DNA from 4 places in the Planomicrobium sp. MB-3u-38 genome. Region 3 is predicted to be linked to each of the others. Evidence: riboswitches for the same ligand, from Rfam matches in the RefSeq annotation. Region 3 holds a riboswitch; each other region holds the start of a gene.
The links. A riboswitch is a leader RNA that binds a small molecule or an ion and turns the genes downstream of it on or off. The one in region 3 is predicted to bind thiamine pyrophosphate.

Region 1: linked by a shared signal. The riboswitch ahead of tenA (thiaminase II) and the one ahead of CXF70_RS12920 (YkoF family thiamine/hydroxymethylpyrimidine-binding protein) in region 3 are both predicted to bind thiamine pyrophosphate.
Region 2: linked by a shared signal. The riboswitch ahead of thiT (energy-coupled thiamine transporter ThiT) and the one ahead of CXF70_RS12920 (YkoF family thiamine/hydroxymethylpyrimidine-binding protein) in region 3 are both predicted to bind thiamine pyrophosphate.
Region 4: linked by a shared signal. The riboswitch ahead of CXF70_RS05180 (lipoate--protein ligase family protein) and the one ahead of CXF70_RS12920 (YkoF family thiamine/hydroxymethylpyrimidine-binding protein) in region 3 are both predicted to bind thiamine pyrophosphate.

The regions. Positions count from the first base shown of each region.
Region 1 covers NZ_PJBO01000001.1:63,516-71,624, reverse strand. The annotation lists gene thiW (energy coupling factor transporter S component ThiW) at 1-20, opposite strand, end outside; gene thiE (thiamine phosphate synthase) at 17-670, opposite strand; gene thiD (bifunctional hydroxymethylpyrimidine kinase/phosphomethylpyrimidine kinase) at 651-1,484, opposite strand; gene thiM (hydroxyethylthiazole kinase) at 1,460-2,272, opposite strand; gene tenA (thiaminase II) at 2,274-2,957, opposite strand; TPP riboswitch at 3,044-3,146, opposite strand; gene CXF70_RS00420 (hypothetical protein) at 3,324-3,518, opposite strand; gene CXF70_RS00415 (GNAT family N-acetyltransferase) at 3,761-4,324, opposite strand; gene CXF70_RS00410 (helix-turn-helix domain-containing protein) at 4,352-4,804, opposite strand; gene CXF70_RS00405 (LURP-one-related/scramblase family protein) at 5,004-5,498, opposite strand; gene CXF70_RS00400 (ATP-binding protein) at 5,532-7,592, opposite strand; gene CXF70_RS00395 (ECF transporter S component) at 7,842-8,109, shown strand, end outside.
Region 2 covers NZ_PJBO01000072.1:1,625-9,733, forward strand. The annotation lists gene CXF70_RS15120 (M3 family oligoendopeptidase) at 1-1,301, opposite strand, end outside; gene CXF70_RS15125 (tryptophan-rich sensory protein) at 1,505-2,224, shown strand; gene map (type I methionyl aminopeptidase) at 2,709-3,461, opposite strand; gene thiT (energy-coupled thiamine transporter ThiT) at 3,579-4,154, opposite strand; TPP riboswitch at 4,249-4,348, opposite strand; gene CXF70_RS15140 (M20 family metallopeptidase) at 4,490-5,563, shown strand; gene CXF70_RS18395 (hypothetical protein) at 5,633-5,779, shown strand; gene CXF70_RS15145 (SGNH/GDSL hydrolase family protein) at 5,825-6,757, opposite strand; gene CXF70_RS15150 (aminopeptidase) at 6,770-7,999, opposite strand; gene CXF70_RS15155 (DEAD/DEAH box helicase) at 7,999-8,109, opposite strand, start outside.
Region 3 covers NZ_PJBO01000060.1:354,457-362,565, forward strand. The annotation lists gene CXF70_RS12910 (ABC transporter ATP-binding protein) at 1-672, opposite strand, end outside; gene CXF70_RS12915 (ECF transporter S component) at 608-1,189, opposite strand; gene CXF70_RS12920 (YkoF family thiamine/hydroxymethylpyrimidine-binding protein) at 1,182-1,784, opposite strand; TPP riboswitch at 1,895-1,999, opposite strand; gene CXF70_RS12925 (Na+/H+ antiporter) at 2,210-4,243, shown strand; gene CXF70_RS12930 (DsbA family oxidoreductase) at 4,433-5,083, shown strand; gene CXF70_RS12935 (IDEAL domain-containing protein) at 5,108-5,434, shown strand; gene CXF70_RS12940 (IDEAL domain-containing protein) at 5,656-5,988, shown strand; gene CXF70_RS12945 (Gfo/Idh/MocA family protein) at 6,204-7,301, opposite strand; gene CXF70_RS12950 (ThuA domain-containing protein) at 7,314-8,057, opposite strand; gene CXF70_RS12955 (Gfo/Idh/MocA family protein) at 8,091-8,109, opposite strand, start outside.
Region 4 covers NZ_PJBO01000010.1:27,091-35,199, reverse strand. The annotation lists gene CXF70_RS05205 (hypothetical protein) at 1-511, opposite strand, end outside; gene CXF70_RS05200 (DUF4037 domain-containing protein) at 850-1,692, shown strand; gene CXF70_RS05195 (SDR family oxidoreductase) at 1,718-2,491, shown strand; gene CXF70_RS05190 (GNAT family N-acetyltransferase) at 2,568-3,446, shown strand; gene CXF70_RS05185 (cysteine hydrolase family protein) at 3,498-4,016, opposite strand; TPP riboswitch at 4,148-4,251, shown strand; gene CXF70_RS05180 (lipoate--protein ligase family protein) at 4,333-5,157, shown strand; gene lipA (lipoyl synthase) at 5,169-6,113, shown strand; gene CXF70_RS05170 (DUF2975 domain-containing protein) at 6,304-6,786, opposite strand; gene mug (G/U mismatch-specific DNA glycosylase) at 6,902-7,438, opposite strand; gene CXF70_RS05160 (vWA domain-containing protein) at 7,601-8,109, shown strand, end outside.

The DNA of each region.
Region 1 (8,109 bases), on a different contig from region 3:
ACAAGTTTTTTTGTGTTCATATCAATACCCCTTTATATGAATTTTTGAAATGCGCGATTTGCAAAGCAATATCGTCAGCCTCCGACAACGCCGAAATGACGGCAACACCGCATGCACCTGCCTGCCAGACTGCTGGCGCATTTTGAGGCGTGATTCCACCGATGCCGAAAACAGGCGTCAACGGAAAGTGGCTGGTGACTTCCGAGATGCCCGCCGTGCCTGCCGGCCGTTTCGCATCCGCTTTCGATCGCGTGCCGTACACGGGACCCATGCCGAGATAATCCGCACCGGCATCGATGGCAATCTTCGCTTCCTCGAGTGAATGCACAGAAACACCCAGCACCTTTTCCTTGCCAATCAGTGTCCGTGCCTGCCCGCAATCCATGTCTTCCTGTCCGATATGGATGCCGTCAGCATCGACAGCGATAGCCAATTCGACATCATCATTGATTAAAAAAGGAACTTCGTAATCTGCGCATAAATTGCGGCACTTTTCCGCAAACTTCAGCAAATCCTGCCCCTGTAAAGCTCCCGCTCCTTTTTCGCGAAGCTGGAAATGGCTGATGCCGCCTTTTAAAGCTTCTTCCAATACCGACAGCGGGTTTTTGCCTGAAGCATTCTGCGTGCCCATGATGAAATAGACAGAAGGTTTATTGAACAAATTGCACATCCCCTTCCGCTGCAAAATAGCGGTAAGCGGCGTGGTTTGTCGGACCATGTCCAGCACCGATATGCAATTGATGCGAAAGCGCTGCCTGGATGAACCGTTTTGCCGTCACCAAAGCTTCCGGCAATGCTTCCCCTTTAGCCAATTCGGCTGTCAAAGCAGCCGAAAAGGTACAGCCGGTGCCGTGCGTCTGCTGGGTATGGATGCGCGCCGAACGCAGGACAAATGATTCACCGTTCCGATCGAGACAATAATCTTCCGCGATCAATGGATTATCGGCATGTCCCCCTTTGATGACGACGGCCTTCGCGCCAAAAGCGAGAATCTGTTCAGCCACTCTTTTCCGGTCTGCTGCTTCATGGATTTTCATGCCGCTCAGCATTTCCGCTTCCGGGATATTCGGGGTGATGACCTCCGCCAATGGCAATAACAAGGTCCGCATTGCCTCGAGTGCTTCGTCCTGCAGCAACGTTGCGCCGCCTTTTGCGATCATCACCGGATCCACAACAAGATTGCGCCAGCCATGCTTTCTGATTCCCGCCGCCGTTTCAGCGATGATTTCGGCGTCGAAAAGCATTCCCGTTTTCACGGCGGCAATGGCAAAATCCGCTCCGATGGCATCGATCTGCGCTTTCACCGCACCTGCAGGCATGGGATAGACCCCGTGGACGCCGCATGTATTCTGCGCCGTTACCGCTGTAATGGCCGATGTACCGAAAACGCCGAGCTCCTGGAAAGTTTTGATATCCGCCTGTATGCCCGCTCCGCCGCCGGAATCCGAACCCGCAATCGTCAATACCTGCTTGATCGCTGCCACAGTACATCCACCCCTTCCCCTTTTTCAAAGTCGAAGCCGGTTTCCTCGATCTCCATGCCGAATAAAACATCCAGGAATGTGTCGCGGAAACTGCCGGGTCCTTCTGAAACTGCCGCTGCCTTTTCACCGGCCGTCCCGTAAAATTTGAGAGCTTCGATTGCCGCAGCTGTTGGATTGTCCGGACTTACTGCCATGAAAGCGGCTGTCACAGCGCTGAGCAGACAGCCCATGCCGGTCACTGAACTCATCATCCGGTCGCCGCCCGTAATCTTTTCCACCCGCGAACCGTCGGCCACGATATCGGTCTCGCCTGTCACTGCCACCACCAAGCTGTATTCTATTGCTACTCGAGTTGCCAGTTCCTCCAAGTCGACATTGCCTTCACCGGCATCGACGCCTTTAGAGGCCCATCTCACTCCGCCGATTGCCGCCAGTTCACCCGCGTTGCAGCGCAGCACACTGACATCGATATCCGTTAAAATCTTCTGTATGGCATCTTTCCGAAAAGCGGTCGCGCCTGCTCCCACTGGATCCAGGATCACCGGAATTTTTTCCTTATTCGCCCGTTTACCGGCGAGCAGCATGCTATGAAGCGTTTCTTTATTCAACGTTCCGATATTCAATGACAAGGCGCGCGAAATGGCGACCAGTTCTTCCACTTCTTCTTGTGCTTCGCCCATGATGGGCGAAGCACCGATTGCCAGCAGCCCGTTCGCTTGAAAATTCGACACGACGTGATTGGTGATGCAATGGATGATTGGATTTTCACTGCGGATTTTACTGATCATCTCAAACACCCGCCTTTACTTGAGCCGGCAATTCCCATGTCTCCAACGTCCAGGCCTGCTGCCAGAAATTCCATTCGTAATAGCTGCTGCGGCGGAAACGGTCCTTCAATTCCTGGCGACGTTCCGCAGACAGCCCTTCCGCCAATCGATCCATCCGCCCGATTTGCTCCTGCACCAATTCGCCAAACCATTCCGAACCATACGTCTCAATCCACCGGTCGTAAATCGGATGCCCCGGTTCGGCGTCTTTCAAGCGCTCCCCAATTTCATAATAAAGCCAGTAACAAGGTAGGATAGTCGCGACCACATCCGCCAGATCACCTTCCATCGCGCGGTACATATGCGACACATAAGCATAGGCACTCGGCGACGGTTCAAATTTTTCCCAATCTTCCTCTGTTACCCCGAGCATGCCCATGAATGATTCATGAAGCGCCATTTCCGCCGCACATGTCTGCTCCGAATGATGCGCAAAGCTTTTCGTCGTCGCAAGGTCCGGCGCTTTGAGCGCACCGACCGCTTGCATCTTTGCAAAATTCGTCAGGTAATAAGCGTCCTGCATAACATAATAGCGGAATATCTCCACCGGCAAACTGCCGTCCGCAATCCCTTTCACAAACGGATGATCGAAACTCGCCTGCCATAAACTCTCGCAGTCCTGCCGCACTTCCTGTGTAAATTCCATCTTCTCCAGCCCCTTTCAGGCAAAATAAAATACCGCTTCCCAGTAAAGGAAAGCGGCAATAATATGCAAAAAGATAGAGAAATCCGGCATACGCTCGCCCACTTCCCTCCGCTGGTATGATCCAGATCAGGTTCAAAGGGTCCGAGCGTTGCTCGTCTCAGCCGATATCCGGCTCCCCCAGTGGTGCATGTATTCAGTTGTTCCCCCAAAGATTATCACATAGTCTGAAAAATCACAAATATATTTTTGAATGTTGCAAAAATCTCATTCACACCTATTACCGATTCGCCAAAGCAAATATGGGAATTTCCGATAAGGTCTCATATGCAAACTCTTGTTACTAGTTTTGTAAAATTAAATAACTCGCTAGGTTAAATTAAGTAAATCGGCAATCACTTCTGCACTTCCTGGTGAAAACATGAAAAGCGCGAATAATATGCAGATTAATCCTGTTACTACTAAAGTAAGTTTTCTTACAGACGAGTAATGCTTTTTCTTAAATATTCCTATAAATATTAAAAACAATCCTATGAACAAAATCAAAAAATACCAAAAACCCATTTCCTTACCTCCTCTACATCATATTAAAAGAAGACGTTTTTCGGAATTAAAGGTTCTTCCACATTGTTTCCACCCCAAAAACAAAAAACACCCCGCCAAAAGGCAGGGTGCATCGATATTTGCGGCGTCCAAGCCACGCTCCACAACGTGTTCCTCCAGGGAATGCTTGTCCGTCTTACGCAAATGAGCTCATCGCGTCTCTAACAATAAGCCCTAAGCGGCAATAAGTCAATGCATTTCGCTCACTGCGACGCGTGCTCGGCCGCCGTGATCTTATACAACACATGTCTTTTCAGCGGACTGCCTTCTTCCAGTTTCGGATGGTCGAATTCACCCGCTTTTTTCATGCCGATCCGCTTCATAACGGTTTCGGATGGTTGGTTGAGTGTCGCTGTAAATGAAAGAATTTCGTCCAAGCCCAAAACTCCGAATGCATAATCCAGACAGGCTCTCGCACCTTCAGTGGCATAGCCCTGTTTCCAGAATTTATTGTCCAGCCGCCAGCCGATTTCAACGGCACCTTGGAAACCGGCGTCAAAGCCTACTTCCAACAATCCGATAAAGCCGATGAACACGCCGTCTTCCTTGCGTTCGACTGCCCAGATTCCAAAGCCTTTTTCCTCGGTATGCCTCTCGAAGCGCTCGATCAGCCGATCCGACTCGGCTGGCGTCAGCATGTCTGGAAAATACTCCATCACCTGCGGGTCCGCATTCATGCGGGCAAACACTCCCCTATCGTCAGCCTTCCATCTTCGAAAACCGAGCCGTTCTGATTCGAAAATAAAACCATTTTCCGTCATTTTCATCCTCTTTTCCCCTTGGTTCGCCTCATTTTACTGATATTTGTCCTTCAATGAATCACTGCCGATTCCACCGATAACCATCAGAACTAACGGCCCGAAATTGGCAGCCAATCTCGCAAAACCTTCCAACATCAAAAATTCTGTTCCTGCAAAGTAATTTATACCCAAAATAATCAGCTTTGCCACAAGTAGAAACACGCCGATCATAAATACACTGTCAAAGAACACTTTCCACCTGGGATGAGCCAATTGTTTACTGTCTTGAATCACTTTTTCTTTCAATTCCCTGTCACTCCTTAGCATTTCGTCTATTGTTATCCCAAATAAATCGCTAAGATCGATAAGCACTTCGATGCTCGGCAGACTTTTTCCGGTCTCCCATTTTGAAACCGATTGCCGGCTCACGTGAATCTTTTCGGCAAGTTCTGTCTGGGACCATCCCATTTTTTCTCTTTCCGTTTTTAATCGTTCACTAAAAATCATACGATTCCCCGCCTTTCTCTACAGTTTCAATTTAGAACATATTTGTATTTGGAGTAAAGCTACTTCCGGTTGCTAAACCACGCAACTAACAGTTGCAACCAGTGTCCCCTCTGGTATAGGAGCATTTATCAAATAAAAAAAGCGACTGGACCCAGCCGCTTTTTCACCTGTTTATTTTACCGCCTTCTGAAAAAAATAATCACGACCCCGCCGAAGCCGCCGCCGCTTCATCCGCCTTCACACAGTCGATTGCGACGACCAGCGCAATCAGGAGATGCTCCATCTTTTCGTCCAAAACCTGCACCTCATAAGTGTCGCCCCAAGTCAGCCATTGCTTGCTGACGGAACCGACCACTTTGCCGTGCTGCAAAACTTCGAAATTCATATCCCACCAATTGCCTTGCACTTCGACCCCTTCAGCGTCAATCGTGTATTTTGCTTTGAAAAAAGTGAATTCCTTTTTGATCATCAATACTTCACGTCCATCCACTTCCACGAAAAACTTCGGCAGCAGGCTGAATGTTTTTTTGGTGATCAATGCTATTTCCTTGCGGGTGGGATCCATGATCGTAAATGTCTTCGGAATTTGCAAGAAGCTGCCTTCGACATAATAAACATCCTGCTGTTCCTTGTCCTTCACCGTAAATTTGCCGCTTAGACTAAAGACTTTCTGTTTCATGTAAAGCTGTCTCATCGCCATTCCCCCTTTGCTTCAGCATAGCCTTTTTCAGTCCGTCTTATCAATAGGAAATCTCGTAAAGAAAATCGTGCCTTCAGGTCCGGTTTCGATTTCAATCTTAGCGTTATGCCTCGCTGCTACAGCGTAGCAGATGCCAAGGCCGAGACCCGTCCCTTCATCTTTGGTCGTGTAGAAAGGCGTGCCGATTTTCTCGATGATTTCGGAATCGATTCCGCAGCCCTGATCCTGCACCGCCAGCACGACACAATTATCATTCTCCACATAAGTTCCGATTGTCAGCGTCCGTCCCGGTTCCATCGCTTCCAGGCCGTTGCGGTATAAATTGATGATCAATTGACGGATTTCGTTATGATTCAGCAATAAATCTGGAATTTCCTGCGTATAGATCTCAAGGTGTTTATTCTGATTGAACGTATCGACTTTGATCAATGGCGAGATGTCATTGATGATGGTATTCAGATTCATCTTTCTCATATCCGAAGTCCGGGTGTTGCCGACCGACAGGAACTCTGTGATGATGGCATTGGCACGATCGAGTTCATCAATCATCAGATTGAAATGCCCTTCGTGCGGCGCCAATAATTCATCTGTTTTCAGCAATTGCAGGAAGCCTCTCACCGTCGTCATGGGGTTGCGGATTTCATGGCTGATTCCTGCTGCCATCTGCCCGATCAAGTCCAGATTCGCTAGTCTCTTCAGCTCTTTTTCATACTTCTTTTTTTCCTTGACGTTTTTGAGCATACAGCAAATGCCATCGTCGAAAGGATACGCCGTTACTTCATACCAATAATCTTCCTCGTCGGATTGCGTCTCAAAACGCACGGTCATCCGCTCATCCATCGCCCGGTGGAATTCAGTATAGATGACGGTATCCACTGTATCCGGGTAGACTTCCCAGATGTTTCTTCCCATCACATCTTCCGCTTTTTTTCCTCCAGGCAGAAAATGATGCTGATTCATGAAGACATATTCCCAATTTTTATTCAGCGCGAAAAATCCGTCTGTAATACTTTCGACGACACTGTTGACCCGCTTGTTTGCAGCGTACAGCGCACTCGTCCGCTCTTCGACCATCACTTCCAATTGATCCATATACAATAAATTCGAGAATACCGGCGCAGTAGCGTCCACAATCGATTGAGCCAGGAGAATCTGCGGATCTTCAATATAATTCTCCCGTTCCAACGAGCTTATCGCTGAAATGACGCCCTGCACTTTCCCCATTGCAATCAACGGAAACAACAGTAAATCTTTATCGCCGTTCAGGACCAGCCGCATCCGCTTCCTTAAAGAAACCGCGTCATCCAGTAATTCTTTATAGCTGGCCAGCGAACCGAGCTGTATCAGGTGTTCATTCCATTCCGCTTCCGTCTTTTCGCCTGCCTTATAGAATTCCAGCCGCTTGCCGCCTTGTTCCAAGGAAGGCTTTACAATATGCGCTGCAAGTTCACAGCCGGCAGCCGTTTTATCCAGGTAAGTGAAACAGGTTTTCAAGCTTTCCCGTATCGTCGAACACAGCGACAGCTCTTGGGCAAGATCCAGCAGCAATTGCTTTTCTTCAAGCAATTTTTCTTTCTGGGAAATGGATTTCGCGTTTTGAATGGCGACGGCCGCCATATTCACGTAAGCTTCAACACTTTCGATCTCGGACTGGGTCAAATCCATCGGTGTGCCGGAATCAAACAGAAACACCAGGCCGAATAATTCCCCGTTATAGGAAATCGGCAACGCCAGCAGCGACTTGATCTGGAAAGCTTCAACCGAACGCGGATCCGGACGATGGTCGGTCGCGGTGTCCCGTATATAGATGGTTTTTCGGGTTGCAATGACATCCGCTGCGAGAGGATCGTTTGCAGGATCGATTACCTGCGATTGCAAAGTCATACCACCCATCAGCTCCGGTTTCCCCACGAAGCCCCGGTAAGTGCCATCTTTTTGCGGCAGGTAGATGCCAACTGAATTGCATCGCACAATCTCCTCTGAAATTGCCGTTGTCACCTGCTCCAGCACTTCCCGCAATTCCAGTTTCGTATTAATGATTTGGGTGATATTGGCAAGCCTCGAATATCGCGACTGTTCGTTCTCCATACAAGTATTCTCCAATCTATGCCTGGCAAATTAAAAATCATGTATCTCTCGAATCAATTTCATGCTGACATTGATTCGATTGCTCCCTACATTTTACCAAAAAGAACCCACAGATACGCGGGTCAACCTATTTTATTAAACTGACCCCTAAGAATTTATCGGAATTGGCACTTTTAAGTGGGTCAACCCTTTGCTATTCTTATCAGGAAAGTAAGATGACTAATAGAACCGAAGAAAGAAGGTAAATGCATGCAAAAAACAACTGCCCCAACAACTGTTTCCAGCAAAAGCACGTTCGACCTGATCCTGACGTCGATGGCGATTGCGCTGGTATTCGTAGCTACATTATTATTGAACATCCGATTGCCGATCGCCGCAAACGGCGGACTCGTCCATCTCGGAACAGCGATGCTGTTCATCATCGCCATGCTTTTCGGCCCGAAAAAAGCCGCGCTTGCCGGCGCTTTCGGTATGGGATTATTCGACCTGGTATCCGGCTGGACAGCCTGGGCGCCGA
Region 2 (8,109 bases), on a different contig from region 3:
GATGATGCATTCTTCACTGCCGCATCAGCAACAATCATTTCAGCGAATGTAGAAGCTGTCTCTGCGACATTCATTGCGTAAGATCGGTTGATCTGGTGAACCGGACGCAGCGCGTACGAATGGAAAGCATGTCCCAATTCATGCGCCAAGGTTGCAACGTTCGACATCGAGCCGCTGTAAGTCATGAAAATACGCGATTCTTCAGTTAATGGAAGGCCTGTACAAAAACCACCTGGCCGTTTGTTCGGACGGTCTTCCGCTTCAATCCATCCTTTTTCGAAAGCATGGCGTGAGAATTTTTCAAGTTCCGGACCGAATTTCTTGAAATGCTCCAGAATGAATTCCGCACCTTCCTGATAGGAAAAAGTTTGTGTGCTCTCAGTTACCGGAGCGTCCACATCATACCAATCAAGCCCGTCTTTTCCGAGCAGCTCCGCCTTCTGATTAAGGTAATCGACGAACGGCTGTTTATTTTTTGAAATGGCGCTCCACATAGCATCCAAAGTCTGCTGTTTCATCCGGTTGATCTGCAGCGGTTCCTGCAACGGATTTTCCCATCCGCGTTTCTTGTATATTTCTAAACGGAATCCCGCTATGGAATTTAAGGTTTTCGCAAAGAAATCTTCTTTTTCTGTCCATGCATCTTCCAGCTTTTCGTATGATTCTTTTCTTACTTGAGGATCTGCGTGTGAACTTAAGTTGTTTGCCTGCCCGACAGACATGGTTTTTTCCTGACCATCTACGGTTATTTTGATTTTAATGTCACCCACAAGCATATCGTAGAGCTGGCTCCATCCGTGATAACCGTCCATGCTCAAAGCAGTGATCAAGTTTTCTTCCTTCTCGGATAGCAATTGCTTTGCTTCGTCCCGCCATTCATTTAAAACGAAAGAGAATTCACGAAGTTTGTCGTCATCCATCAACTCATTCCATACAGCATCATCCGTTTTCGTCAGGTCCTGCTGAATTTTCTGAAGAGCCGAGTTAAAACGCGCGCTCAGGCTGGCAGATTCACTCTGCAGCAGCGACGCTTTTTTATCTTCTGAATTTTGCGCCTGCAAACAGCCGATAAACGCGCTTGACTGGCGGAGGTGCAGCATCATTTCTTTTACAGCTTCAAGCACCTCTGCCACTTGCTGGGCATCAGCGGCTTTTTCAGGTACGGAAAAATTACGGGAAAGTTTTTCAAACTCCTCCAATTTGGGTCCTGCTTCATCCATATGTACGCGGAGCTCTTCTGACTCACTGCCTCCTGGGAACAAGACATCCAAGTCCCATACTTCCGGAAATTTCACTGTCATGGCTTTTCCTCCTGATAAACTAAATTTTCTAAAAACACTTATCAGTATACCATTGTTCTTCGGTTTACGGAATATTTGGCAAAGCCGATCGGACACGATGACATAATATTGACGATTTCCCGGAACTTTTTATTCAAATCAACGAACAGTTAATTGTTGTCAGAAACAAGGAACGGTATACTGTTAGCGAGGAGGGATCACAGATGTTCCGTTTGATATTAATGACAATCGCCTTTTTGGCCATCATTGCAATTAACGCATTAGCCAATATCCTGCCGATCAACGGTCAAACCACAGGAGAAATTTCCAACAGGCTTCCTGTTCTGTTCACCCCTGCCGGTTATGTCTTTTCGATCTGGTCAGTCATATACATATTATTAGCTATCTGGATTGCTGGATTCTGGATCCGTTATAAGAAAGAAAAAGAACTTCCTTCCCGAGCCATCAGTTTGTATTTCATCTTAAGCGCTGCGGCCAATATCACCTGGCTATTCCTATGGCATTATGAATACTTCGCCTGGTCTATAGCAGCGATGCTCCTCTACCTCGGTTCACTTATTCTGTTATATCTCCAATATGGTAATAATGAGAGAAAATTTACCGAACGGCTGCCGATTTCAGTAAATATGGGTTGGATCAGTGTTGCGACCATTACAAATATCAGTTATGTACTCACTTATTATAATTGGGGCGGTTGGGGCCTCAGCAACGAGTTATGGGCAGTCATCATGCTGACTGTTGCTACAGCTCTTGCACTGCATGTCCGTTTCCATCACTCCGATATTCCTTTCACTTTAGTGTTTGTCTGGGCATTCATCGGTATTGCAGTCAAACACGGACTGGATGAAATGCTCGTTACAACAGCTTCCTTATTCCTGAGCGGGGTGATCATTACAGGAATCCTTCTTATCAAGAAAAAGTGATGTTGCCCTATGATAAAATGTTTCCATCAAAAAAGCCTGCACTATGCAGGCTTTTTTGATGGCTGTCGAGAAATCGACACTTCTCAAATCATTTCGCTTTAGGCGGACGCGTTCCGCAAGGAGCTGCCTGACGCTTCATTTAAGTTTAGTCTGAACTGACGGATCGTCTCCTTTAGATATCAAAAGTAAAAGACATTTCTATTATAGAATGCGAATTGAGATATGGAGCAAAACAGCGAAGACTCCCAGGCGACCAAGTGAAGTGCTGAGATCCACTCGGGCGAAGTGGAACGAGCACGAGTTAGCTCAGCACAAGCAGCCAAGTGCGGCCAAAGTATTTCGGCCAGCGCTTTGCGACGAAGCTAGCGCAGCGATGCAGGAGCACGGTTTTTGGAAAGCGAAACTGTTTTGCGGAATATCGAATTTAAAATCTTTATCTTTCTCAACAAGCTGCAAAAAAAGCCTGCGCTATGCAGGCTTTTTTTTATTCTTCTAGTTTAGTCAATAAAATCGGTTCACCTTTTGTCACCAGCACTGTATGTTCAATCTGCGCGACAAGCGACTGGTCCGGGGTAATGAAAGTCCAGCCATCCCCGGATTCAATGATATGCTCAGCTTTTTGCGAGATGAAAGGCTCGACAGCGAGAACCATTCCTTCTTTAAGGATTGTCGTTTCCCAGGCATCATAATAATTCAGGATATGCTGAGGAGCTTCATGGAGTGATTTCCCAATGCCATGGCCTGTCAGGTTTTTGATGACAAACAAACCTTGCTCTTTCGCTTCCCGCTCAACCGCTTTACCGATCTGGTTTAATTTTGAACCTGCTTTGACTTTAGTCATCGCCCGTTCGAAAGCTTTTTCAGCCGCTTCACAAATCTTCTCTTTTTCAGGATGATTATCCCCTACGACAAAAGAAATCCCTGTATCCGAAAAATACCCCTCATAAGAACCGGAAACATCAATGTTGACGATATCCCCTTCCTTGATGACACGTTTCCCTGGAATACCGTGTGCCACTTCTTCATTTACACTGATGCACGTATAGCCCGGAAAATCATATTCGGATTTCGGACCGGAAACGCCGCCAAGTTCTTCGAACAATCGTCCGCCCAACTCATCAATTTCTTTGGTAGTTACGCCAGGCTTGGTTGCCGCTCTCATTTCCTCACGGATCTTCGCTACCATTTGCCCTGCTTTTTTTAACATTTCAATATCTTTTTCGTTAGTTGCAATCATCAAATACCCTTCTTTCAAGCTTTTCTATTCAAGAATTATAACATAAAAGAAAAGCGACAGGGGCCGCCGGAGTCTGAACAAAGAAAAGAAGACTATCATAAGATAGCCTTCAACTTTTCATTCTTTCACATCAATCAATCTCGGAGCTGCTATGAACAGAATGGAACAGACAACCGCTGTCAGCAGAAATGCCGGCACCATATAAGTCGCGTTGTACACAAACGAGTAAATATAAACATTACCCGTCGCAAATTCACTGAAGAACCAGATCCCCACGATTACATGGATGATATAGCGCAGAAATGCGCCGATCAAAGCTCCTGCTACAATCGAGGAAACCGCTTTGCCACGAGAACCATTCCGCAAATTTTTAAGATAAGCGGATCTCATTATTCCTGCCACCCCAACGCTCGCGAAAGCGACCAAGTAATCGAGTGTCACTTGTGTAAAAGCGAATCCGAATGATAAAGGCACAATATAGACACGCCCCGTAACAAGCTGCAGCAAGCCAACTGTAAGGCCGGTCAGAATACCGGCACCCATCCCGCGGCGGAACGCCATCAGGATAATCGGGATCATCACCAGACTGACCGATCCCCCCTGCGGCATACTGAACGCGATAAAATCCAATACAAAGCCAAGGGCTCCGAAAATCGCGATTTCGAGCATCAATAATAATTTTTTATTTCTCATGATATCCTCCCTAATGTTTGCACATCACCAGAAGGGCCGCCAATAAAAACCATACGAAAAGCGGCGCCAGGATAGACCCTGACGCCGCATAAGGGCAGGTTTCCATCCACATCCCTGCGCAAGTATTAACTTACAGGTTCAAAGGGTAAGAACGGTTCCGTTCACTCTCAGCAAAAGCTCCCCTTGTGGTGTATACAGTTATTTTCTTAACATCTGTATTGTAACGGACATAAAGATGGTATGCAAGTTCGTTTCAACTGGAGCCATTAGGGTATTGAGAAAGTAAATGTTTCAGAAAGGATGGTGGAGGCAGCTGAAATTGCTGCTGCACGCGTATGATCGAATTATTGAAAGAGCTGATAAAAATTAAAAGTGATACCAAAGAAGGCGCCAATGACGCTCTTCTTTTTTGCGCCCGCTGGCTCGAAGAATATGGTGAAGCGGTTGAAGTCCACGACAACAAAGGTTTTTTGATGCTGACTGCCCAAAAAGGCCAGGGATCAGAAAAATTGGTCTGGAATGGACATGTCGATGTGGTTCCTGGGCATGATGAACAATTTACGCCGATGGAAGAACTCGGCCGCTTGTATGGCCGCGGTTCAGCGGATATGAAAGCTGGCGTAGCCGCCATGATGCAGGCGTTCATCGAACTTGACCCTGAAAAATTAAAGCGTGAAGTCCATCTCCATATCGTCACCGATGAAGAAATCGGCGGCCATAACACTTCTGAATGGCTCGTGTCACAAGGCCACAGCGGTGACTTTATCATTTGCGGTGAACCTACAGGGTTGAAAGTCGGACTGCAGTCAAAAGGCATCCTGCATATGGACATGGTGTTCAAAGGCAAGCCGGCTCACGGCAGCCGCCCTTGGGAAGGCATTAATGCCATCGAGCAGGCGATGAAATATCATATGGCGATGGCTGAACTTCCTTTCCGTAAAGAATCTACTGAATATTACGAGCAGCCTTCCGTCAACTTGGCCATCATCAATGCCGGCAAGCGCTATAATATGGTTCCGGAACTTTGTGAAATGTCCTATGATATCCGTTTCATGCCGGGACAGGATCCCAAAGAGATTACGCGTCAGATGGTTGAACTCGGTGAAACACTGGGAATCGATTTTGATTATAAATCAAGTTCTTCCACGACACCGGCGCTGACAACGACAGCCGATAATCCATATATACAGACCTTGCAGGAAAGCATCCGGAGCAATACCGGAAATGACCCTGTGCTGTTCGGCCAGCATGGTGCTGCAGATACCCGCTATTACGCCGCTGTCAATGGAGGCGAAGGGGCGATCGAGTTTGGCCCGAGTGGCGATGACTGGCACGGCAATGCTGAATATGTGGAAATTTCAAGTGTCCATGAGTATAAAGACATTCTGGTGACTCATGCCTTAAGTTAAGTGCCATGTTTAAGGCAGTCCGAAAAAGGGCATTTAAATAGTATCTTTAAAACGAATGGAGCGATAAATATGGCAGTAGGTAGATTATTAAGAACAGCGATCAAATATGGTCCTATAGCATATCCGGTTATCCGTAAATTCATGAATAAAAAGAAAGCCAAAGGCAACGCTCAAACAAACACCAGCCAGTATAAAACAAAACAGACAAAAAGATAAGCAAAAATCCCGCTTCCTAATTTCAGGTAGCGGGATTTTTTAGTTCTATACTATTGGAAGGATTGTTCTTATAGCCAAATAATCTGAGTGAAGACTTGGAAACAATTGTGCAGACTGATCATCCGCCGTCAGTTCGGCTTCATCTTCTGCAGCCGGTTGAGGATTTTCATCCGCTTGTTCTTCCTGCCCTTGCAGGATTTCTTCAAAACTTACAGGGTTCGGTTGAGGCAGCTCTCTGTTTTCGATCGTCCAGCCACTTCGGTATTCTGCCAAAAATTCATTGGCCATGGCCTGATAGCCTTCTAAATTCGGATGGACATCCCCTGGATTCGGCACTTTCGATGTCGCATTTTCACCGAATGCATCGTCCACTGACACAAAAATCGCATCCGCTTTTTCAGCTTCATTTTCGAGTATCCTGTTTAAGATCTCCAATTGTTCAGCTATGCCTTTTTTCTGCGACTCACGGGCATGCGGGTAGGCAAAATAATATCCCATGACATATACATCCGCGTTTGGCGCAGCTTCATTTAGCCGATTCAATATATCGGCAATATTTTTTCTGGCTTTATTCAGGGCGAAGTCCGATTGGATGCGCTGGAACTGAAGGGAACCGTCAGCAGGATTCGCCTGGACCAGCCGCAGCAGATCATTGGCTCCTGCTGACAATGTAATGATATTTGCCGATGCCAGAAGTTTCTTCGTCTCTTCTTCCTCTACACGCTCCAGAACATCTGCTGTCGTGAATCCGGGAAAAGCGAGATCTTTCGAAAACAATGCGACCGGCTGGTTCCGGCCCAGCTCCTGTGCAATCAAATCAGCATAGCCAGCATCAATCTGGCTGTCAGGTGTCTGCCCGGCAGCGAGCGAATCACCCAGCGCAATATAGGCAGCCGGAATTTTCACTTCAGCTGCCGCTGTATTCACCATACTGATTGCAAAGGTCCCAGCCAGCAGTAATGCTGCAGTCTTTTTCATTATTATCACCTCTTAGAATGCCCAGTTGCCTTTTCGGAAAACCGGAATCTTCGATCCATCTGCAGTGACGCCATCGATATCCATTTCAGCACTGCCGATCATAAAGTCTTCATGGACAATGGACGTATTCAATCCCAGCTCTTCCAATTGCTCACGCTCAAGATCGCGTGCGCCCTCGTAGCATGTCGGATAGGAATCGCCGATTGCCAAGTGGTTTGAGGCATTTTCATCAAATAAAGTATTGAAGAATAACAGGCCTGAATCTGAAATTGGCGACTGGTGCGGCACCAATGCCACTTCGCCGAGATAAGCTGCGCCTTCATCAGAACTGATCATTTCATTTAACAGCTCTTCACCTGTTTCAGCTTCAGCTTTAACGATTTTGCCATTTTCGAAGGTCAGTGTGAATCCATCGATGATGTTGCCTTGATAAACAAATGGCTTTGTATTACGGACAAAACCGTTAACTCCATTTTTTAATGGTACAGTATAAACTTCCTCTGTCGGCATATTCGCGATGAACGGATTGCCTTGCGGCGTTTTTGAAGCGCCAGACATCCAGATATGCTTGTCTGGCAACTCGATTGTAAGATCAGTGCCAGGAGCGGAGTACTGCAGTTTTACAAAACGATGATCATTTAATTGGGCAGCGCGTTTCTCAAGAAAATCGATATGTTCCTTCCACAATGCAACAGCGTCTCCGCCCCCGATTCGCACGGTTTTGAATATTGCTTCCCAAAGAGCTTCAATCTGCTGATCCGGTTCAAGCTCCGGAAAGACTTTGGCAGCCCATTTTTCTGACGGGATTGCCACAATCGACCAGGCGACTTTATCGGAACCGACTGCCTGGCGGTATCTGGCCAATGCCTTGCCTGCTGCTTTTTGTGAGTTCGATAAACGTTTGGCTGGAATACCGGTCAATAAATCCGGATCTTCCGCATCGATCCACAAGAATGAACCGCCTTTTTCAATAATTTCGTCCCGCTGCAAGACCGACCATTCCGGATATTCCGTAAATGCCTCATCAGGCGCATGTTCATAATGGGTGCGTGTCTGTACTGGATCGGAATAATTTACGTGTACGTTTTTTGCCCCAGCCTCATAGGCTTTCTTTACAACCAGACGTGTGAAATCGATTGTGTCTGTCGTGGTGTTGATAAGAACGTGCTGATCCTTTTGGACATTAAGTCCAACGTATACGGTCAGCTCCGCATACTGCTCCATTTTATTCTGAAAATCCATTATTTTTTCCCCTTTGTGTTCACAGTCTTGCTTGACCCTTCAATCAATTCTCCGCCATGCATGATTTTCTGAACAGGCTTCGATGGCAAGTCCTTCGTGAATTTTTTATA
Region 3 (8,109 bases):
CCTGTGTTCAACAGCGATGATTGTCAGATTGAACGTCTTTTGCAATTGATCGAGCCAAAGGATAAATTCTTTGGCGGTATATGGATCGAGATGCGAAATAGGTTCATCCAGCAACAGGACTTCGGGATTCATAACTAATGCACAGGCAGTGGCAACCCGCTGTTTCATTCCGCCGGAAAGTGTTTGGATTGAAACATGCCGGAGGTGGGACAGACCGGTTAAATCCAGGACATGACGGATCCGCTCCTCCATTTCGCTTGCCGGGGTATTCAAGTTTTCCAGTGTGAAGGCAAGCTCTTCTTCGACCGTCGGCATGCAGAACTGCGAATCCGGATCCTGAAAAACGGTTGCCACGCGGTGGTTGATTTCTCCCGGTGCATAAGAATCAGCCGATTTGCCGAAAGAGTGAATTTCGCCATCCACGATGCCATCGCAATTGGCGGGGTAGAGCCGGTTCAATAAATACAGCAACGTCGACTTGCCGGAGCCGCTGGGACCGGAAATGGCGACCCGTTCGCCGCGCTCGATCGCAAAAGAGATGGATGAAAGTGTCGGTGATTGGTCATCCGGAAAACGGAAGCTGACATTATTCATTTCAAAGATAGTGTCAGGCATTGGCATCACGCGGCTGTGTCCGGGCAATGGCGTAGCCGCGAAGTGAACCGGTCGCAAGCAGCGCATCCCCGATATATTTGCCGCCAATTCCTGCGATGATTGCTCCACTCAATACGCGCAGTGTGAACATCAGCGCAACGAATGAGGGATCGAGCGCCGCGTAGCCGGATACGAAATAACCGTAGATGAAGCTGAATACTGCCGCACCGATGCCTGCAAGCATAAATACGAAAATATTAAAGTGGCGGTAACGCGTCACAGCAAAAGCGGCTTCAGCGCCGAGCCCTTGAACAATCCCGGAAAGGATGAGACGCGGACCAACCGCATTTCCAAGCATCACTTCGATGATTGCCGCCATGGTTTCGGGAATTAAGGCAGCGCCGGGCTTACGGATAATGTGCATACAGATGATTGAAACGATAAACCAGATGCCGAACATCCATTCATAGGCGATGGGGCCGATCAGACCAGCCCATATATTGCCGAGGTGGATGAATAACAGGTAGACGATGCCAAACACGACTCCGAACAGGGACATCAATACAATTTCCTTCAGTTTCCACGATTTAAGCATTTTCGGTGCCCCCTTTGTGAGACGGGCTGTTGATGCTCATCGATACCGTCATGACCAGATGTCGGTGTTCATCAGAACGTGCATGAGTGAATGATTCTTCAAAGAATGCAAAGACATCGTGTATATCGCCGTGGATTCCGCTCGCGTAATGCATCGAATCGTTCCAGACGCAGTGTTCTTTTGCCCGTTCCACTTCACGGTAAATAACGCTCATATAATCCGGGTTGTTCATCGGATAAAGTGCAAACTGCGACGATACATACTGCTTTGTGTTATCCGTATTCAACAATTTATCGCCTTTGTCGAGGTAGACATCTCCTGACGAATCTCCCGGGCAGCCGATTGAGAACGTGCCGTACAATGCCACATGTTCGCCGGTTTTGGCTGCGTGCAGTGTCAGCGCTTTTGCTACATTGAAGACGTGATTCTGTTTTCCTCGGATGACGGTCGAGACATCATCCGTGTGCATCCAGACATTCGAGGTGTCTGTTTCATTCAGCGCCCCTTTGATTATTTTGATGAAGTCGCCGGACATCGGATTGAGCGTGAAGCGAAATCCGACAATCGGGCTGGTGCCGCATTGCAATGGTTCCATAACAATATTCCTCCTTAAAAATGTGCACAAAAAAGGCCGCATCCGTGAAGATGCAGCCACTGTTCCATGCAAATTAAAAGGAGAGTCGAGCTCCTGAAAAGTTCGTTTTGCGGAAAGTCACCGCACTTCCTCACGCAGGTCCTAACCTGATCGAGTCATAAGGGATCGGAGCTTTCGCTCGCATCTCAGCTAAATAAGCACCCCCAGTGCAGAAAACGGTATGCGGTTTTTGTGTTCGGGTTGACCCGATGGCTTCAGTGTAAATGAACGTGGAAAAGAAGTAAAGACCAGTAAATGAAAAAAGGAAGTTTGATTGAAATTTGACGCGCTTGATGCAGGGTTGCGCAAGAGAATTTTATTTGTATGATTTCAGGGTATAGCAAGAATACCGGAAAAACCAATGCGTGAGCGGAAGGGAGAATCCTATGGGCTTATTGTTTACCATATTAACACTGTTGATTTGTCTTTTGCTGTCGAATGTCATCAGTAATTATATCCCTTTTATCCCTGTGGCTCTGGTTCAAGTATCACTTGGCCTGATGCTGGTGCTGATGTTTGAGGGGATTTCGCTTGATATCGAAACTGAATGGTTCTTGCTGTTGTTTATTGCTCCGCTCTTATATAATGACGGCCATAATTATCCACGAGAAGAATTGTGGAGGATGAGAGGGCCGATTCTGGGCAACGCGGTTTTCCTCGTATTTTTGACGACGATTGTGGGCGGTTTGTTCATTCATTGGATGATACCTGAAATTCCGCTTGCTGCAGCATTTGCGCTTGCGGCTATTTTGTCTCCGACAGACCCAGTCGCGGTTAACGGCATTGCAAAACGAATCCATTTGCCAAAGGGTGTCCTGAATCTGGTCAGAGGAGAATCGCTGATCAATGATGCATCCGGACTTGTCGCGTTCAATTATGCAGTGGCGGCAGTTGTAACGGGTTATTTTTCATTACAGGAAGCGGTTCTGGACTTTTCTTATAAATTTGTGGCAGGCGGAATTTTCGGACTGGTACTCGCATTATTACTTATCGGCATCCGCCTGACGCTTCGGAAGCAAGGGATAACCGATGTGACATTTCATACACTTCTTCAGATTCTCACACCTTTTATCATCTTCATGATTACGGAAGACATTTTGCAGGCTTCCGGCGTAATCGCCGTCGTAGTGGCCGGGATCGTCCATTCTCTGGTACGGGACCAGACAGCGACACTGGTCGCAGAAGAACAAGTTGTGACAGAAAACATATGGACGATTATTCTGTTTATCCTGAACGGTATTGTGTTCCTGCTGCTCGGCATGAGTCTTCCGACTTCGATGAGCGGAATATTGGAAGATCCGGGCAGAGGATATGGGCTGGTATTCTTTTATGTTTTCGCTGTTGGAACTGTGATCTTAGGCATTCGATTTGTGTGGGCATATTTGTTTTCCATATATGAATTTCGCCGCGGAAAAATGCCCGACGCCCCGAAGCCGAATTTAAAAACAGCCTTGCTGATCAGCCTGACAGGTGTCCGCGGCACTATTACCATGGTCGGCGTGTTGTCGATACCTTTTCTGATGGAGAACGGTGAAGGTTTCCCTGAGCGACCGCTGCTTTTATTTCTTGCCGCAGGAACAATCCTGTACACTTTGCTGTTGGCCACTATTTGTCTGCCGCTGTTGAGCAAGAGTCCCGAAAAGCGGCAAAGAGAAACAGGAAAGATCAGTCTGGAAGAAGCCAGAAGGCGGGTACTGCTCGCTTCTCTTAAAAAAATCCGTCATGAAATGAATGAAGAAAACGAAGCGGCGGCTTATGATTTGATCGATGAATACAAATGGAGATTTGAGCAGCTTCAGCCTGCTGAAGGCACAAATGCGAAAGTGGATAATGAATTGGAGCGAAAACTTAAAGAAATCAGACGCCGTGGATTGAAAGCGGAAAGGAATTTCATCCAGAAAACCAAAGAAAACGGAAATATGGACCAGGATATATACGAAGCATTCGAAAAATCGTTCGATCGCCGGGAGGAAGCCGCCTCAAACAATGTCCGGACGGTAACTTTTTATTTGCAGGGGAAATTGAGAAGGGCGTGGAAACGTTTCAAGGGCTATCATCCGGAGGCGATTGAAAACCGGCCAGAACCTTTTCCGGAAGGTCGGAAACATCAAAGGGAAGCGATGATGGCCGCGATACAAGATCTGGAAAAGGTGAAGGATAAATTGGGTTATAAGGAATTGGTGAATGAAGTGATTTCTGATTACAGGCAAAAAATCAGCCGCTTAAATAATCCCGGCTCGATGAGTGCCAAAAAATATGAACTGCAAAAAGAGGAGCTCCGGATCAATGTACTGGATACCGGGCGCTCTGAAATTTTCCGGCTATATGAATCAGGAGTTATCACCAGAAAAGAAGCGCGAGACTTAAGGAGATTTATCAATCACATTGAAAGTGTTACTTTATATGAACAAAATGAATAAACCTGTTTAATGGGAGTCTTTAAAGAGAATCTCGAATTAAGAGCATATTTATTGTGTTCATGCATAAACCGGCGTAAAATTCCCATTAGTCACCAAATTTATAGGGGCTTTATTAAAAAGAAATACAGATGAAAATCGATTGATTTAAACTATATAACTATCTGGTTAGCAGAAAGGATGGTTTTTGATATGACAGTAAAAGTGAAAGTATATTCGGATTATGTTTGTCCGTTTTGTTTCCTGGCAGAACAGCCATTAGAGGAAGCGATCAAAGGGAAAGATGTGGAAGTTGAATGGATGCCTTTCGAGTTGCGTCCAGCTCCAAATCCGACATTGCGCCCTGAAGATGATTATCTCCAAACGACTTGGTCGCAGTCGGTCTACCCGATGGCTGAGCAGATGGGAATCGAGATAGTTCTTCCGGATGTGTCACCCCAGCCGCATACCCATTTGGCATTTGAAGGGTTTCAATATGCCAAAGAAAAAGGGGAAGGCACTGCCTATAATGAACGCATGCTGAAAGCCTTTTTCCAGGAGAGCCAGGATATCGGTGATGTCGATGTATTGACGAAACTGGCAGGGGAAGTCGGCTTGGATGAAAAAGAATATCGTGAAGCACTTGAGTCCCGTAAGTACAAAGAAGCTCACGAACAGGCACTTGAGCATTCTTATGAAGAGGCTGAGGTAACTGCTGTACCGACATTCGTGATCGGCGAGACAAAAATCGCCGGCATCCATACGAAAGAGACACTCGAACAGCTGATTGACGAAGAACTGCAGAAACAAAAGCCTAAAGTCTTGTTTGAAGGAATGGCTTGTGGACCAGGCGGTTTCTGCTAATACTACCAGAAGAGGTGTAAACCTATGACGAATAACAATAAAACGATTTTAAAGAATAATGATTGGGTAAAAGGCATTTCCCGACATGGTGAAATGATCATCGGTTTTGTAGATTCGATGAGTTTGGAACAAGAGGCAGTCTATGTTGTTGTGGCTGAAAGTGATAACGAAGAGCTGATCGGCAAAACGATTCCGATGCATTTTAATCAAGTGGAAGTCATTCCGACGGCGACAAGCAAAAATGCCGGCGAGCTTGAGTTTTTGATTGACCTGGCTTTGGCGACTGGTGATAAAGAATGGTTCGAAGAACTGTCTGCTGAATTGAATGAGAAGAAGCAAGCGGTTAATTAAGAAAAGCAGACTGAGAAGATGGTAATTCAAGAAAGAGCAGCGGTGTAATTGAGCCGCTGCTCTTTTTGATTGATTGTTTAAGCCCTAAAACCAATGTATTGATAGATGAGTAATATTCTCATATTGATGCGTAAGAGATCTAAAAGAGGGTATTGAAGATTATAGTGAAATAATCTTGGTTAAATTATCACAAAAATAAATGACAAAGCAGGTGTTAAGATATGAATGAAGAGACTACGATTTTAAAAACAACTGATTGGGTTAAAGGGACTTCGATTAAAGGTGAAATGGTTATTGGATTTATCGATTCGCTGAGCATGGTGCAGGGCGCTGTATATGTAACGGTTGCCAATAGTGATAATGACGCCATTGTAGGTTTGACGATTCCGCTTGCGGTCCAGCAGGTTGAAAGTTTGCCGCTTACTGCTCCGAAAGATACGGTACAGCTTGAGTACCTTATTGATCTGGCTTTGCAGACGGGTGATAAAGAGTGGTTTGAAGAGTTGACTGGTGAGTTGAATGGAAAGGGAAAGAAGTTAAATGAAATAATCTAAGTTAAAATAGTAGGTCTTTACAACAGCAGCAGGCAAAAGGTGCCATGCTGTTTTTTGTTTTGAAGAATTTAAAAAATTAATATCTGTTACTTGAATAACTCATCAAGTGCTAAAAACTTGCCGGAATTTGAATGGGAGAAGTCATCCTCTATAGGATGTACTTCTCCTTTCTTTTAATATAAATTAGTTTTTAAAATGAAAAAATATAATATACACTAGCTGAAAATCTGCTCGTTCCTCACAAATACTTCTGGCTTCGAACAAGTGCTTTCCATATGATGATACACGCCATCCCGTGATGAAGTTAAGAAGCCGTGCATCGCTTCCAATACATGATAAGCTAGTTGGCCGTTCGCTCGGTGCGTTTTGCCGTTCAGTATGGCATATGCCATGTCAGCAACACCAATGCCGCGGCCGTTCTCCTGGAAACTGGATATCAAAGGGATGTCGGTAAAGTTTTCTTCATCTTTTTTGCGCAGCCGCACCGGTCCGCCGAAATTATTGGGATCTGGAACGAGCAAAGTGCCTTCGCTTCCGTAGATTTCAATTGGCGGCAGGGTGGACCCGCCGAAAGCATCGAAACTGGAGGTTAGGGTACCGATCGCACCGGATGCAAAATCGATTGTTCCGGCTATATGTGTTTCAGTAGAAACGGTGATTTTCTGGCCGGCGTTCGGTTCACTCAGGATGGTCCGTTCCGGATAACTGATGCGCGCAGATCCCGCAATACGTTGGATGGGGCCGAGCAGAGCGATTAAAGCGGTTAAATAATAGGGTCCCATGTCAAACAGCGGACCACCGCCATTTTCATAATAGAAAGCAGGGTTCAGGTGCCAATGTTCATGTCCGCGGCTGATTACAAAAGCTGAAGCACCGATTGGGATGCCAATTTCGCCGTTTTCAATCAAATGCAGTGCGGTTTGTATTCCCGCTCCCAGGAATGTGTCCGGGGCGCCGCCGACCAATAAGCCTTTTTCCTGTGCTTTGTCCAACACCTGCTTGGCTTCCTGCAGGCTGATTGCCAGCGGTTTTCCCACATAGACATGTTTGCCGGCTTCCAATATTTGAAGGCAAACTTCAGCATGCACTTTCGGAAGCGTTAAATTGATGACCAGATCGATTTCCGGATCGGCCAGCAATTCCTGTACGGAGCAGGCTTTCGGAATGCCATATTGATCCGCTTGGGAGCGGGCCCGATCCAGTTCCAAATCTGCACAAGCTGTAAGCGATAGGTGTTTGTATGCCGGGATATTCTCCATATAGATGGAACTTATGTAGCCGCAGCCGATAATGCCGATTTTCATTGTGCGCATATTACTCCTCCTTCACTGGCTGTCGCCCATGCCGGTATAGTTTCCGGCATTTCCAGAAGATGCATATTTGTGATTGTTTGAATCTCTGTAGAGTGTTTTTCCTTCAGCCGCCCATAAAAATCCTCTTTTCATCATCAACGAAACTTCAGGCATCGCCATGATATCTGCTGAATGGCCCAGCGAATTGTAGAATACGCGCCCGGCGCCCCAGCGCTTTGTCCAGACAACCGGCATGTCGACAGCTTTGTTTGGGGTATGCGGCCCTTCTGCAACAGGGAAGCGGGTGGTGGCCAGCACTTCTACTGCCGGATCGATATGCAGATAGTATTGTTCGCTGACGACTGTGAAATCGTTCAATCCTTCTAAAAGGGGGCTCGAAGAATGTTTGATATTGATCATATATTCGATCCCGTCATTGCCTGGATGTGCGACCCAATTGCCGCCGGTCATAAATTGCCAGTCCACATTTTTTCGGAAAGAATCGCACATGCCGCCGTGGCTGCCCGCCAGTCCAACACCGCTGATGACAGCTTCCGAGATTTTGCGGACATATAGTGGAGCGATTTCACCCATCGTCCAGTTGGGGACGATCAAATCAAGCGCTTTTAGCTTTTCAGCATCTGCGTATGCGTCAAGTGTATTCGAGATTTCTACGTCGAAGTTTTCGGCAACGAGCAGTTCTTTATAAATTTTTGCTACTTGTTCCGGCTCATGGCCTTCCCAACCGCCTTGGACGATCAATGCTTTTTTCTTCACGGACTCAACACCCCTGTCGGTTCATATTTGTTTTTAAAGGCTGAATACTTCA
Region 4 (8,109 bases), on a different contig from region 3:
CCATTTCTTCATTGTCATAGAATTCTGCAATCCGCCCTTTTTCCTCTTCCAGAAATTCATCGATCTTATCGATTTCATCTTTAGTCGAAGCCGTGAAGGAATAAACCACACCATTCTTTTCAATACTGCCAATCGTACTTGAATTCGAATTGCTGTGCCAAAGTGCAGAAGCCAGCATTTTCGTCTTTTCAGCAGCTGAAAAATCCTTGGTTAGCTCTTTAGCCTCCAAAAAAGTGTTGGCTGCAGCAAACAGGCCAATTGCCGAACTCAGGTAAACCGTTAAAATCAATAAGGCAGCGACTTCCATCCGGCTCTTGAGCCATATTTTTTCAAGCTGGCCGTTTTCGATTCCATAAAGGCTGAAGGCAAGGCCTGCCAAACAAAGCACCAGAAGCATGAACGAAATCAAAATGCCGAGTACAAGGCCCTGGCTGAAGATGAGCCAATAGCTTCCAATACTGAAGCCAAGGAATAAAACCGATAAAATCACTATTTTCCACAATACTTTCATAGCTTCCTCCACTTTCCATTTGAATTGATTGCAACTGCATTTCTGCCGATTGAAAAAGTGGAGTGGTTCGCTGGATTCAGCTCTGACTTGTATTTTTCGCCTCGGGTTCTTACTTTCAAGATGCATTCAAGAAATTGCGTACTTGGAAGTTTTCTATATATTAACATTTAAAGGTCCCGGTATATATCTATTTTTAATGTGTATAAAGTCCCTAATTTATTGTTATAAAGAATGTAGCGATAAAAAGCTTCTACCGACAAAATGCTATGCTAAAGTTATATGGAAATGAAAGAAACCGGGCAGATATGAAATGTAATTTAGCGATGGGAGGTAATACAATGGCAGATCTGCAAGAAATGGCAGACCAGCTTGCACGATTATATGCAGAAAATCCGAAAGTGGAGGGAGTGCTGCTTGGCGGATCCGTTTCAAGAGGATGGCAGGACAAATATTCGGATATTGAATTGCTGGTATTTTGGAAAGAGCCGCCAACAGACACATACAGGAAAACACCTATCATGAAATCGAATGGCACCGTGCTTGATTTCCATCCTTATGAGGACGAAGAGTGGTCGGAAACCTATTTAACAAATGGAGTAAAGCTGGAAATCAGCAACTTCCTGACTGCAGCCATTCAAAGGTTCATCACAAAGACTGTCGATTTTTTCGACACTGATCCTGAGATCCAATGTATTGCGGCTGCAGTCAATTATGGCAAGGCACTCGAAGGGCACGAACTGATCACAGAGATGAAAGGAAGGGTACAAAACTATCCGGACGGATTAAGAAAGACAATGATTGAAGAGAATATTATTTTCGGCAGCCGCTGGAGCAACAGGGAGGCTTTGCTGTACCGGAAAGACTGGCTGATGCTTTATAAAGTGATGGCCGATGCGGAGACAAAAATCATGTCGATTTTATTCGCGTTGAACCGGCAATATATTGTGCATCCCGGTTTTAAATGGCAGCGGAATGCGCTGGATGGCATGTCCGTAAAACCGGAAAACATAATAAAACGCATGGAATCTGTATTCATCGGCAACCCAAAGGATGCAATAAGAACGCTTGAAGCAGTCATCCAGGAAGTTTTCGACCTTATCGCTCAGGAACTTCCCGACATGGATTTATCTGAGGCAATGAAACAGACACATCAGGTGAGACCGCTAAACGAAAATTATTGAAGAAAAAAGGATGGAGGGATACGGAATGGGACTACTCACTGGCAAACTTGCCATTATCACTGGTGCGGGCCGCCTGAATGGCATCGGGGCTGCAATCTGCAGGGAATTGGCTGAAAATGGATGTAGTATCTTTTTCACTTATTGGACAGCATATGACAACAGCATGCCTTGGAAATCTGAGCCGGACGAACCAGTAGAGTTGAAGGAGGAATTGGAGCGGTTCGACGTGAAAGTGGCATCTTTGGAAGTGGACCTGTCTCAGCCGGAAGTATTGTCATCTCTGTTGGAACAGGTTGAAAACGAGCTTGGCCAACCTGATATATTGGTGAACAACGCTGCCTATTCGACGGATACCGATTACTCAACTTTGACCATAGAAGGGCTGGATCGGCATTACCGAGTGAATGTTCTGGCCACGACAATATTAAGCAGCAGTTTTGCGAAACGATTCACGAAAGGATCCGGTGGACGGATTATCAATCTCACATCAGGACAGTTTAAAGGTCCGATGCCGGGAGAACTGGCTTATGCAACGACTAAAGGGGCAGTTGATGCATTGACAATCACTCTGTCAGCGGAAGTTGCACCGCTTGGCATCACTGTCAATGCGGTGAATCCAGGACCCACCGACAGCGGATGGATGACACCCGACATACAGGATGCGCTGCAGCCGCGATTTCCATTCGGCCGTGCGGGTGAGCCGAAAGATGCGGCGAAATTGGTGAAGTTCCTGGCAAGTGATGATGCTGCCTGGATCACGGGACAGATACTCCATTCGGAAGGCGGTTTTGAAAGATAATTGGGAACTCATTGAAATTTTCAAGCACTGAAAATAATAAATTTCAAACGGATTGTTTAAAAACGGAGGAAGCCTAATGTCAAATTACCAATTGATTTTTGATTATCGTTCGAATATGAAATACAGGGGAAGTTTTAATGAGCTTTCAAAGCAGGTATTTGGACTGGATTTCAGCAAATGGATCGAAGCGGGGTGTTGGAATGGGGATTACATTTGTTATTCATATAATGACGGCGATCGGGTTGTCGCCAATGTTTCCGTCAACAAGATGAACCTGGTTCTAAACGGCAAAGACGTAAAAGCGATTCAATTGGGAACTGTGATGACCCATCCCGATTACCGTAATCAGGGATTGGCCGCTGAACTGATGGAAATTGTCATAGCAAAATATGAAGAAGAATGTGAGTTCATCTATCTCTTCGCTAATGATTCCGTATTGGAGTTTTATCCTAAATTTGGATTTGAAGCAATAGTGGAAACCAAGCTTAAAATGAAGAGGAGTGATTTGGGGCCGGCGATTGCAAATACTATCCGAAAACTCGACGTAAAGAAGGATTTTACCTTATTAAAAGATTTTGCGGAAAACAGAGTACCTGTCTCTGCAGTTTTGGGTGTCAGAAACAATGCACACCTGCTTTGTTTTCACTACTTGCTGCAATATGCGGAAGCTCTTTATTATGTGAGTGAACTAGATCTGATTGTTATCTTCGAAGAAGCTGATGGAAATCTGCATGTCTATGACATAATTTCGAAAAGTGCTGTAGATGCCAAAAACATTCTCCCATATATTGTTTCAAAAGAGACGGAAAACATTCATTTATATTTTACTCCGGAATTTCAAAATGATGATATCTATTCCAAAGAAATAAATACGGCAAGTGACCGTCTATTTATTCGGCGAGCGCCAAGCGGCTTGCCACGCTACTTTACATTTCCGATGACGTCGCATTCTTGAAATCATAAAGGAAAGCACCAGTAAAAAAGGCGCTTTCCTCCTTCAATGAATTCAGTCCGTAAATTGGATGTCACGGGTCTCGCGCAGTTCAGCTGAGTTGCTCAACATCTCATTATGATGTTCGATGATCTGTTCTGCGCTCATCGTTTCCGAGTCCCAGGTGCCGTGGGCGTCTTTTGCCAGCGTCACATGGAAGCCATGCCTGACGGCGCTTTGCGTAGTAGCATCTACACAGTATTCCGTCTGGTTGCCAGCGATGACGAGATTCTGAATCCCCTGTCTTTTCAATTGTTCCAAAAGCGTCGTTTCATGAAACGAATCCGGCGTTTTTTTCTGGACGACTACATCATCTGGCTGCGGTTGCAGCGACTCATGAATCTGCCAGAAATCGGTGCCTTCCACAAGTCCGGCGTCGTTATGCTGGATGTAGATAACCGGAACGTTCGCTGAACGCGCTTTTTGGATCAGCATCTGCAGATTTCCGAGCAGCCGCTCGCTTTCATGGACAGGATTGGCAGGGTCGAACATTTCGTTTTGAGCATCAATTATCAACAAAGCCGTGTTCGGCATGGAATCTACTCCTCTTTGATTATTCTAATCTTTTTATTCGACAGCAACGTTCTAAAACCTTCCTGTCAGATGAAAATAAAAAAGAGGTTTGTTTTTCTGTTACCTTATGATAGGATTTGGGTAACAAATAAATTATGCACTGGGGGAGCCGCTTTTCGGGCTGAGACAAGCATTGCTTGGACCCTTTGAACCTGATCTGGATTATGCCGGCGGAGGGAAGTGGTAAATGCATGCTTGTTCGGATGCAACCACTTTGCACTGCTGTCCATTTCTATGGAAGCCGTGTATTTTTTTGTGCAAAAAAGGGGGAGAAGCGATGGAGGAAATTTGGGGATTCATCGATTCCGGCCACAATAGCCCAGCTTTCAATATGGCTCTGGATGAATTGATGCTGGAATGGCTGGAAAAAGGGGAAATCGGACCAACCATCCGGTTTTACGGCTGGTCACCTGCTGGCATTTCAATAGGCCGTTTTCAGGATGCCGATAAAAAAATCGACTTCGGGCAGGCGTCAGCTTACGGAGCGGAAATCGTCCGAAGGCAGACAGGCGGACGCGCTGTGCTGCACGACCAGGAATTGACATACAGTGTAGTGGTGCCTGAATCTCATCCGGCGATGCCGCGTTCTGTGAAGGAAGCTTATTCGGTTATTTCGAAAGGTTTATTGGAAGGCTACCGGGAACTTGGCATCAGCTCAGAGTTTGCAATACCGGAGTCATCGATGGAGAAAACGGATTCAGCTGTCTGCTTTGATAAGTCGTCCTGGTATGAACTTTTGGTCGATGGCAAGAAAGCCGCCGGCAGCGCTCAGATGAGAAAGAAAGGAATCATCCTGCAGCATGGCTCCATTCCCATTGAAATTGACAGCGTGAAGCTATTCGATTTATTCAGTTATCCTTCACGCGAAATAAAACATCGGGCAAGGGAAGCGTTCAAGGAAAAAGCCATATCCATCAACGCGGCGACCGGCAAATCCTTTGTCTTCGATGAAGTGAAGGCCGCTTTTAAAAAAGGCTTTGAAAAAGGGCTGGGCATTAAATTGGAACCGCTTGCGCTGTCAGATGCAAAATTGGTGGAAATCAATCAGCTGGCGGAAACGAAGTATAAAAATCTTGATTGGAGTTACTCAACTGAAAAATAGGAGGAGTTTAAATGTCGAAACAAGAAGAATACATACGGAAACCGGATTGGCTGAAGGTGAAAATCAATACGAACGAATCGTTCACGGGACTCAAGAAATTGATGCGGGAGAAAAAGCTGAACACGGTGTGCGAGGAAGCACGGTGTCCGAATATCCATGAATGCTGGAGTGAGCGCAAAACCGCCACCTTCATGATTCTTGGGGACACCTGCACGAGAGGCTGCCGCTTCTGCGCGGTCAAAACAGGTTTGCCGAACGAGCTTGATCTGGGCGAGCCGGAACGCGTCGCGGAATCAGTTGAAATCATGGGCTTGAAACATGTCGTGGTCACTGCAGTGGCACGGGACGATTTGAATGACGGGGGCGCAGCAGTGTTTGCCGAGACAGTGCGGGCGATCCGGAGAAGAATGCCGGCAACGACTGTGGAGATTCTGCCATCCGACATGAAAGGCGATTACGAAAGCCTCCACACGCTGATGGACAGTGCGCCTGATATTTTCAACCATAATATCGAAACCGTCAGACGCCTGACGAAGCGGGTGCGTGCGCGGGCGATGTATGACCGTTCACTTCAGTTGCTGGAGCGGGTCAAGGAAATTGCGCCGAACACGCCGACCAAGTCGAGCATCATGGTCGGGCTTGGAGAAACGAAGGAAGAGATTATCGAAACAATGGATGATCTGCGCGCGCACAACGTAGACATCATGGCGATCGGCCAGTACCTGCAGCCAACCAAGAAGCATCTGAATGTGGAGCGCTATTACCACCCGGATGAATTCGCTGAACTGAAGGAAATTGCGTTGTCGAAAGGCTTCAGCCATTGCGAAGCAGGGCCGATGGTGCGCTCTTCCTATCACGCGGATGAACAGGTCAACGCAACTTCGGCACAGCGCCGCATCAAGTACATGAAAGGCTATGAGTCGCAGGGCAAGACATTGGAAGTGGAAACTTTTTAAAACTATTTTGTGCCATGCCATCGCTCTTGCGGTGGCTTTTTTCATAGTTAAAATATTATTGAATTCGATGAAATTGCTTTATTGCAAATAAAGAGGTATATAACGCAAACCCAAATGGCAGAATCATTGACGTCTAAAAAAAGACCACCAGAGATTGGTAATCTTCCATAATTTCTTCCTATAATTACTGTCAAACCGTCAAGTCGTTCTCGGATTTGATTCGGATGGCATCCTGCAATAACTTCTGGAGAACGGCAGCAAACACCGCGACCACAAGCGACGCGAAAATGACGAACAATCCCATGATGATGGCTGGCGCATCATCTGCCATGGTCAGCATATAAAGGAACGGCATTTCAATCAGATAGACAATGATGATGGCAACAGCACAACGTTTGATATTGCGGATTGCCTTTACCGAAAGAATGGAGAAAGCTTCGTTCCGGTCGATGTAATTAAGCAGTTTCAGTGATTGGTACAGCGCGATGAAAAATGGGATCATGCCGATATACATGCCGATCAACAACGGGTACTGTAAATTTTCGAGTTCCGGAAGAGCCCAGTATGGCGAATTCGGATCAAATCGGGATAATCCGTAAATGCACACAGCAAGCACCGGAAGACCGACGAGAAAAACGGCGGCTTTTAATACGGTAGTTGAAGTCCGTTTCATTAAGAACACCTCATCTTGTAGTTGTTATTAATGAGATAATACACTATTATTTATTGAATATCAATAAATAATTATCTTAATTTGATGTTTAATTATCGTGATCTTTTAAGTGAAGCTACAGATATTTCTGCAGGCCCTTATAAATCGCGACAATTTCATCCTGTTTGATCCGTACAAGTCCACTGGACGAAGGCGCAACGAATTCAGCGATTCCGGGAATGACCGGATCATTCTGTTCGCCCCAAGGCACGAGGCGTCTTTTGCTGTATTGCTGATAGACGCCTTTGCCGACGAAACAGACAGCGGCCGGTTGAAGGCGCTGGATCTTTTTTTTCAGTTTTTCCGCGCCGATGCGGTATTCCTCTTTTGTGATCTCGGCGGCTTCCTTTGTAGGACGAGGCACAATATTCGTCAGGCCAAGCCCGAGCTCCAGCAGTTTGCTGTTTTCATCGGGCCGGAATTTTCGTGGCGTAATGCCTGCGAGAAAGAGGATTTTCCAGAAACGGTTATTCGGATTCGCGTAATGATAACCGGTTTCTGACGAACGGATACTGGGGTTGAAACCGACGAACAATATCTTCAACCCGGGTTGTATGTGATCTGGAATCGGTTCTAAATGCAATATGGAATCCTCCTTTAATTGGATGCTCATGTATTTATCATACCCGATTTAAACAAGTTAATTACTGAGTGCAGTTTCTGTCTTTATTCCTGTATCTTACAGTTCCAAAGTACTGAATTTCCATAATAATGAAACCATAGATTTCTCTGAACGTAACAGAACGGTAGAATCAGATTAGGAGGATTGATTTTTATGGAACTCACCAAAGCGAAATGGTTTATGATAGCTCTATTGCTGCTGGCAATTCTTGCTGGCTGTTCGACAGCTGATGAAGAAGCGGTGGCGGAAAAGGAGCAAGCGGCTGAAAAGAAGGTGGCAGCGGTCGAAGAAAGTGATGAAGAGGCAGCAGCTCCCGCGGAAAAAGAAGAAAGCGATATTCCGGAAGCAGCCATACATAATGTAGAAGAAATGGTGAAAGAAAAGGGGAAGTATGTTCCCAATGAAATGACTGATCAGCAAAAAGAGGAATTGAATGAAGAACTGGAAGCGGCACCTGCCGGAATGACAGGGGAAGAAGCCTATTCGCTGGCAGTCACCTTATTAGCGGCGGATGTGGAAGAAGCGGCCACGATCATAAATGAAGTGGATCCGGTCATTAAAATCGATTCTGCAACTCCAGAAGATGAAATTGACATTCCTGACACAGAAACGGTCAATGTCGCCATTCTGCTGGATGCAAGTGGAAGCATGGCGGGAGAAGT